3 regions of the Serratia sp. 121840015-1 genome follow, and region 1 is predicted to be linked to each of the others. Evidence: predicted binding sites of a transcription regulator. Region 1 holds the regulator's gene; each other region holds the start of a gene.
The links. Region 1 encodes Fur, which represses iron uptake genes when iron is present. Its sites were predicted from a motif close to ATAATAATGAGAACNACTATCAA; they were not measured.
Positions count from the first base shown of each region.

Region 2: the regulator Fur is predicted to act here: its motif matches at 914-936, upstream of fes (enterochelin esterase).
Region 3: the regulator Fur is predicted to act here: its motif matches at 921-943, upstream of ACUXAC_RS03225 (isochorismate synthase).

Region 1 is NZ_JBSEYF010000003.1:365,763-368,032, reverse strand. It holds gene fldA (flavodoxin FldA) at 1-423, shown strand, start outside; gene fur (ferric iron uptake transcriptional regulator) at 753-1,199, shown strand; gene ACUXAC_RS17995 (beta-N-acetylhexosaminidase) at 1,445-2,270, opposite strand, start outside.
Region 2 is NZ_JBSEYF010000002.1:22,024-24,293, forward strand. It holds gene ACUXAC_RS13455 (TonB-dependent siderophore receptor) at 1-738, opposite strand, end outside; gene fes (enterochelin esterase) at 1,023-2,270, shown strand, end outside.
Region 3 is NZ_JBSEYF010000001.1:663,946-666,215, reverse strand. It holds gene ACUXAC_RS03225 (isochorismate synthase) at 1-886, opposite strand, end outside; gene ACUXAC_RS03220 (4'-phosphopantetheinyl transferase family protein) at 1,076-1,768, opposite strand; gene agp (bifunctional glucose-1-phosphatase/inositol phosphatase) at 1,930-2,270, opposite strand, start outside.

The DNA.
Region 1 (2,270 bases):
ATCGCTAAAAGCAGCAAAGAAGACCTGGAAGGGTTCGATATCCTGCTGCTGGGTATCCCGACCTGGTACTACGGTGAAGCGCAGTGTGACTGGGATGATTTCTTCCCGACGCTGGAAGAAGTCGACTTCAACGGCAAACTGGTGGCGCTGTTCGGCTGCGGCGACCAGGAAGACTACGCGGAATACTTCTGTGACGCGATGGGCACCATCCGCGACATCATCGAACCGCGTGGCGCGGCCATCGTGGGCCACTGGCCGACCAAAGGCTACCACTTCGAGGCCTCCAAAGGCCTGGCGGACGACAGCCACTTCATCGGTCTGGCGATCGACGAAGACCGTCAGCCTGAGCTGACCAACGAGCGCGTGGACGCCTGGGTCAAACAAATCGTCGAAGAGCTGAGCCTGGCCGATATCGTCGGCTAAGCCCCGGCACTGGCGAAAGGTTGAACAAAGGCCCTGTAAAGTGCATAGTGTGCCCACAGGGCCGTCATCGGCAGCAGGGATTGCTGCGATAGAAGCTACAGATTTGTAACTTCCCACCCCGTCACGGTAGACTGAGATATCGGTTTATCCCATCCATCAAGGCGTTGCATGCAAAACATGCAATAGTGCAATTATATCTTTGTTAACAACCGGCGGTTTCCATTTAGTACAACCGGTTCTATAATGAGACGCATTAACTCTTTGTGCCGACCGATGCCACAGGCGAGTACGCCTCAACTTGATTAGCATAGTAACAGGACTGAATTCGCATGACCGACAACAACATCGCATTGAAGAAGGCCGGCTTAAAAGTCACGCTTCCGCGACTCAAAATCCTGGAAGTACTGCAAAATCCGGAATGCCATCACGTCAGTGCGGAAGATTTGTACAAAAAACTGATTGATATGGGCGAAGAGATCGGGCTGGCAACGGTTTATCGCGTACTGAACCAGTTTGACGATGCGGGCATTGTGACACGTCACAATTTCGAAGGCGGCAAGTCCGTGTTCGAGCTGACCCAACAGCATCACCACGATCACCTGATTTGCCTGGACTGCGGCAAAGTGATCGAATTCAGCGACGAATCCATCGAAGTGCGGCAGCGTGACATCGCCAAGCAGCACGGCATCAAGCTCACCAACCACAGCCTGTACCTGTACGGCCACTGTGAAACCGGTGACTGTCGCGAAGACGAAACGCTGCACGACAAGAAATAAGCCTGACCGGCTATGAAAAACCGCCTCACACCGAGGCGGTTTTTTTATGCCTGCCGTGCAAAGGGCAAAAAAATCCCCGGACAAGCCGGGGGAAAATCATGTCATGAAATATCACAATTGCAGCGGCACTGCTACTCCACGTACTACTCTCACTACAACGTCCGCCCTACGCCGACACGCGCGGGCGAACGCATTCCCCCTTCGTTATACGGCCGCCGCCAGGGCAGCAGGCCGTTGCACCGGGCTTAGACCTTCTCGGCGCGGCTGTAGCGCTTGCCGTCCGGGCTAACCGAACGCACCTGCACCTCACCGGACACCGCAGGCTTGGCCTTGGCGTCATAGCGCTGCCACTGCTTGCCGCCGTCGGTGGAGTACTCGATGCCCAATCCCGGCAGCGCGATATTCGCCTCCAGCTTGCCGCCCGCTACGCGTGCGCCCGGCACCGGCAGACGGTAAGCGACGCCACCTTTGTCCAGCTTGGCCAGTTCACGCTGCCCCAGGATATTGGCGAAGCGCAGCCAGTCTTTCTCCAGCGTCTTGGTATCGACAAAGTGGGTTTCCCCGCCTTTGTATTCGCGGCCGGCGCGATAGTCCTGCTCCCAACCGGCGCGGTGCCAGGCGCGTTCAGCCACCGACAGCGCGCGTGGGAAGATCATGTATTCCATCTGCGGATCGGTGCGCTGGGTTTCGCTCCACAGCTGAGCGGACAGCCCGTAGGCGCCCGGCCACGGCTTGTCGCTCTTGGCGTTGAAGTGGTTGCCGTCGCGGTCGACCGAAGTTTCCGCGTTCTGCGGCATGTTGTCCGGCGCGAAGCTGAACACCTTGCGCTCGTCGCTGAAGCGGGTACCCCAGTAGTAACCGCGCTCGTCCGGGTTCACCTCGTAAGGGAAGTCCATGTAGACGTAGTCCGGGTTGGAAACCACCACTTCATACCCTTTGTTGGCCCAGTCGTTGACGCTATCGAAACCGCCCCAGTACAGGGTATCCCAGAAGTTGACGCCCACGCGCGAGGTGGCGAACGCCTTCGCGTTCTCGGCGTCTTTCAGGCCATCCTGCCAGGCCTGCATTCTG
Region 2 (2,270 bases), on a different contig from region 1:
CGATTCGTTAATGTCCCAGGCGTCGGCCTGCGTTTTGCTGTAGCCGCCGAACAGGCGGAAGCTCAGGGAATCGCTCAGCGGGCCGGACAGGCTGAAGTCGGTGCGCTTGGTGGCGCCCTCCTGCTTGTGCTGCGGCACGTTGAAGTAGCCGTTCAGCGAGCCGTGCAGCGCATCGCCGGCCTTCTTGGTGATGATGTTGACCACGCCGCCCGCGGCGCCGTTGCCGTAGCGCGCGGCGGCCGGGCCGCGCAGCACTTCGATGCGTTCGATCATTTCCGGCGGCACCCAGGCGGTATCGCCGCGCGAGTCGCGCTCGCCGCGCCAGCCCTGACGCACCGAGTTGCGGCTGGAGGCCGGTTTGCCGTCGATCAGAATCAGGGTGTTTTCCGGGCCCATGCCGCGGATATCGATCTGGCGATTGTTGCCGCGCTGGCCGCTGGTGGAGTTGCCGGTCAGGTTAACCCCGGGCATGGTGCGGATCAGTTCGCTGATGTCGCGCGCCGGCGGGCGTTTTTTGATCTCTTCGGCGGTGATGGTGGACACCCCCGGCGCCTGCAGGTTCTGCCGGGCGGCGGTCACGACGATGGTGTCTTCGCCGCGCGGCTTTTTATCCGTGGTGCCGCTGTTTTCTTCCGTGGTGGTGGTGTCGGTCTGCTGCGCGGCGTTGGCGAACGCGGACGCGCCCAATCCCAAGCCGATAAGAGTGGCTAAAGAATAACGTGATAGCTTGCTTTTCATCTGAGTGTCCTACCTTGCTGCCATCCCTCGCCGAACGGGGGGAAGGGCGGTTGTAGTTTTTGTGTAGTCGGAAATAGAAAATCGGCTGCGGCAAGGGATGCCATTGATGTATCCCCGATCCCTGTCCGTTGCGCGCAATACCAGCACGATCTCCAAGCCTTACACACTATTGCAAATGCAAATTATTATCAATAGTATTTGGCGTACAGTGCGTTCGGGCGGTGGCCGGCGATAGGGAAAAGTCGACGTTCCCGGTGCCGCCAACTACAAAATGGGTAGGCGTTGTGAATACAGAACTACAGTCAGAAAGCAGCAGATTATTGGCCAGCAGCAATGCGGGCAGTCCAGGGTGGTGGTTGACGGTGGCACGACGCGGTACGCCATGGGTAGAACCGGCGGGTAACGGCCGTTGGCGAACCACCTTTTTCTGGCGCGATCCTCAGGGATGCGAATTGACCTCCGCCTACCGTCGCGTGTGGATCAACATCAACTGCCTGACCGACCATCATCAGCCGAATCCGCCGCAAAGCCTGCAGCGTTTGGCCGGCACCGACGTGTGGTACTGGCAGACCGAGCTGAGCGGCGCCTGGCGCGGCAGCTACTGCTTTATCCCCTGCTTTGACGAGCGGCCGCCGGCGTTCAGCGGCGACGATGCGCACGCCAACATGCACAACCTGCGCCACTGGTGGCACCAGGTGTTCGCCAGCGCCACCCCCGATCTGCTCAACCCGTATCGCTCCTGGCAAAGCGCCAGCGGCCACAGCGTCTCCGGCCTGCACATGCCGGATGCGCCGCCGCAGCCGGTATGGCGCTCGTTCGACGAGTACGAGATCGCCAGCGGGCGCTGTACGCCACCGCTGCCGGCGCGTTTGCAGCGCCATACCTGGCAAAGCGAGCGCCTGGGCAACAGCCGCGACGTCTGGATCTACACCACCGGTGACAGCAAGCCGGCCGAGCGTCCGTTGGCTATTCTGCTCGACGGCCAGTTCTGGGCGAAGCAGATGCCGGTTTGGGAGCCGCTGATGCAGCTGACCCGTGAAGGTGCATTGCCGGAAGCGGTGTATGTGCTGATCGACATTATCGATTTGCCGCACCGGTCGCGCGAACTGACCTGCAAGGACGACTTCTGGCTGGCGGTGCAGGAAGAACTGATGCCGCAGCTGGCCGACTGGGCACCGCACAGCGACAAACCGACCGATACGGTGGTGGCGGGGCAAAGCTTTGGCGGCCTGGCTTCCCTGTATGCCGGGCTGCGCTGGCCGCAGCGCTTCGGCGCGGTGATCACTCAGTCCGGTTCCTACTGGTGGCCGCGGCGCGACATGCTGCAGTTGCCGAGCATTCCCGACGACGCCTGCTGGTTGATGCAGCAGGTGGAACGGCATGGCCTGGGCAACCACGGCGCGCTGAAGGTATTTATGGAAGCCGGTTCGCAGGAAAAGCTGGTGCACCGGGTCAGCGGCGAAATGGCGGCGCGTCTGAGCGACGCCGGCCATCGGGTGCACTACCGGGTGGTGGAAGGCGGGCACGACGCG
Region 3 (2,270 bases), on a different contig from region 1:
CCAGCTGCATCACGTTGAGATTCGGGTTCAGCAGCTCGCCGCGAATGCGGGTGGACAGGTGCCACATGGTGCCGGTGCTGAGCAGCGACGGGCCGCTGGGCACGCTCAGGCTGGCGCACAATGGCGCCAGGTGGCGGCGAATGTCGTCGATCACCAGCTTGTGTTCGTATTTGTCTTTGGTCGAGCGCATCAGGCGCTCGCTGCCGAGGCGATCCTGCTGCGGATCGTCCTGACGGCGCGCGGAGCCCGCCAGCGGATTGGTGTGGATCTCGCCGCCCTGCTTGCGGATCAGCAGTTCCGGGCTGGCGCCGATCAGCACGCCGCCATCGGCCAGCGGCAGGGAAAAGTGATAACCGGTCGGGTTCTGCACCATCAGGTTATTGAGGATCTGGTGGCCCGCCACCGGCTGCTCCAGCTCAATGTCGAGGATGCGCGACAGCACCGCCTTGTCCAGCTTGCCCTGTTTAAAGCGGCTGACCGCTTCCGCCACCGCATGCTTGAAGCGCGGCTCGTCCGGAATGCTGGTGCAGGCGGCCAGGCGATGTGGCTGTTGCAGCATCGGGCGCGCGGCGCGGGTAAAGCTGTCGTTGGCGACAAACTGGCAGTTTTCAGGCACGTACAGGCTGGAAGGCCGGCGCGTATCGAACGGAATGGCGCCCACCACCACCGGCGTCTCCTGGCCGGCGGCTTTGGCGCGCGCGAGCGCCTGGCGGATATGCTGCGCCAGCGCGCTGCCTTCCTGCTCACCGCCGAACGCCGGCGTCTCGATACGCTCGAACACGCCATCGGCGGAGAGGGAACGGAATTCGGACCGGTACAAAAAGGTCGATTGTTCGGCGTACACAAACCCGGGGAAGGTTTGGTTTTCTGTCGTCAGTGTCGCCACTAGACCACTCCTTTGTTGCGCCTTACCAATGATAATGTTTATGCGAATAATTATCATTAGCCATAAAAGGAGGATAAATTACACCGGATCCCCACCGTGGGTCAATCTCCGATGAATGAATCTTTCCGCCCGCTGCGGCAAATCCGCGTTACGGCAAAGTAAGAAATAACACACTGTTATTATTGTGTTTTAGCAGAAAATAAAAGTCGTGACATCGTCACCTTCACGCCAAAAACGCCCGTTAAACCGGCGGCCGGCGGGGCAATTTGGCGTCAGCGTCTTAAGCAGCGCTAATACAAACGCCTGCCGCTGCATATCCACGGCGACCATGCGCGCATCGAGAAAATCGAAGTAACAGCGCACCTGCGGATAAAGCGCCTTGAACAGGCTCTCTTTGGCGGAAAACGTCAGCGTCAGCAGTTCATTGAACGGCAGCGCCTCGCGCAGCAACGCCTCGCGCTCCGCCGGGGAAACGATCGCCCCCCACAGCTCCTCCGCCCGCACGTCGGAGAGCAGCGTCTCCACATCCAGCCCCACGCCGCCCAGCCCGCTCTCGCGGTGCACGGCGCACAGCGCGGTATCCGAATTATGGCTCAGCGCCCCGGCGATGCCCGGTGGCCACTGCGGCGCGCGATCTTCGCCGCGCGCCAGGGTGAAGTCGGCAAAACCGAGCGGCGCCAACAGTTGCCGCGCCAGAACACGCCCGGCCAGATACTCCGCGCGGCGCTTCGGCACCGCACGCGCCAGATGATCCGGCAGCGCAAAGCCCGCCTCGGGAAAACGCTCGTCACGATACTCCGCCAGCGCAAAATGGCAGCGCGCCACCTGGCCCGGATAGCCATCGGGCGTGAAAAATTCGATATTGCGGATAAAAGTGGGCAACGGCGATATCCATGATAAGCAGGCAGGCTGATGATGTTAGCCCCCGAAACGGCCTGCAACAATGACCCTGGGCAAAATAAATGGCGTTAAGACCGGCACGGCGGCGCGTTAGCCGGGATGGGGAGAGGCCTCTCCCCCGCGCGCGGGAGAGAGGGCGGGCATTACAAGATGCCTTTCATGGTCTTTTCGAAATCGCTCCAGGCGCAGAAACCGTCTTTGTCGATCGGGCAGCCTTTCAGCGCCAGCGTCACCCGCTGCGGCGGGGTTTGCAGCGTCAGCGGCGTCGCCTTGCGCAGCTGTTCGGTGGACTGATAGACGTACTCGATCTTCAGCAATTCACGGTCGTTCTGCGCGTCGCGCCAGCGCTGGAACACCAGTTTGCCGCCGATCGGCGTTTTCTCGTATTGCTGCGGCAGCTGATACGGCTGGAACTGCATGGCCGACAGCAGCGAGGCAATATTGGAATCGTGGCCGACCAGCACCGTCAGCTTCGGCGCGTCCG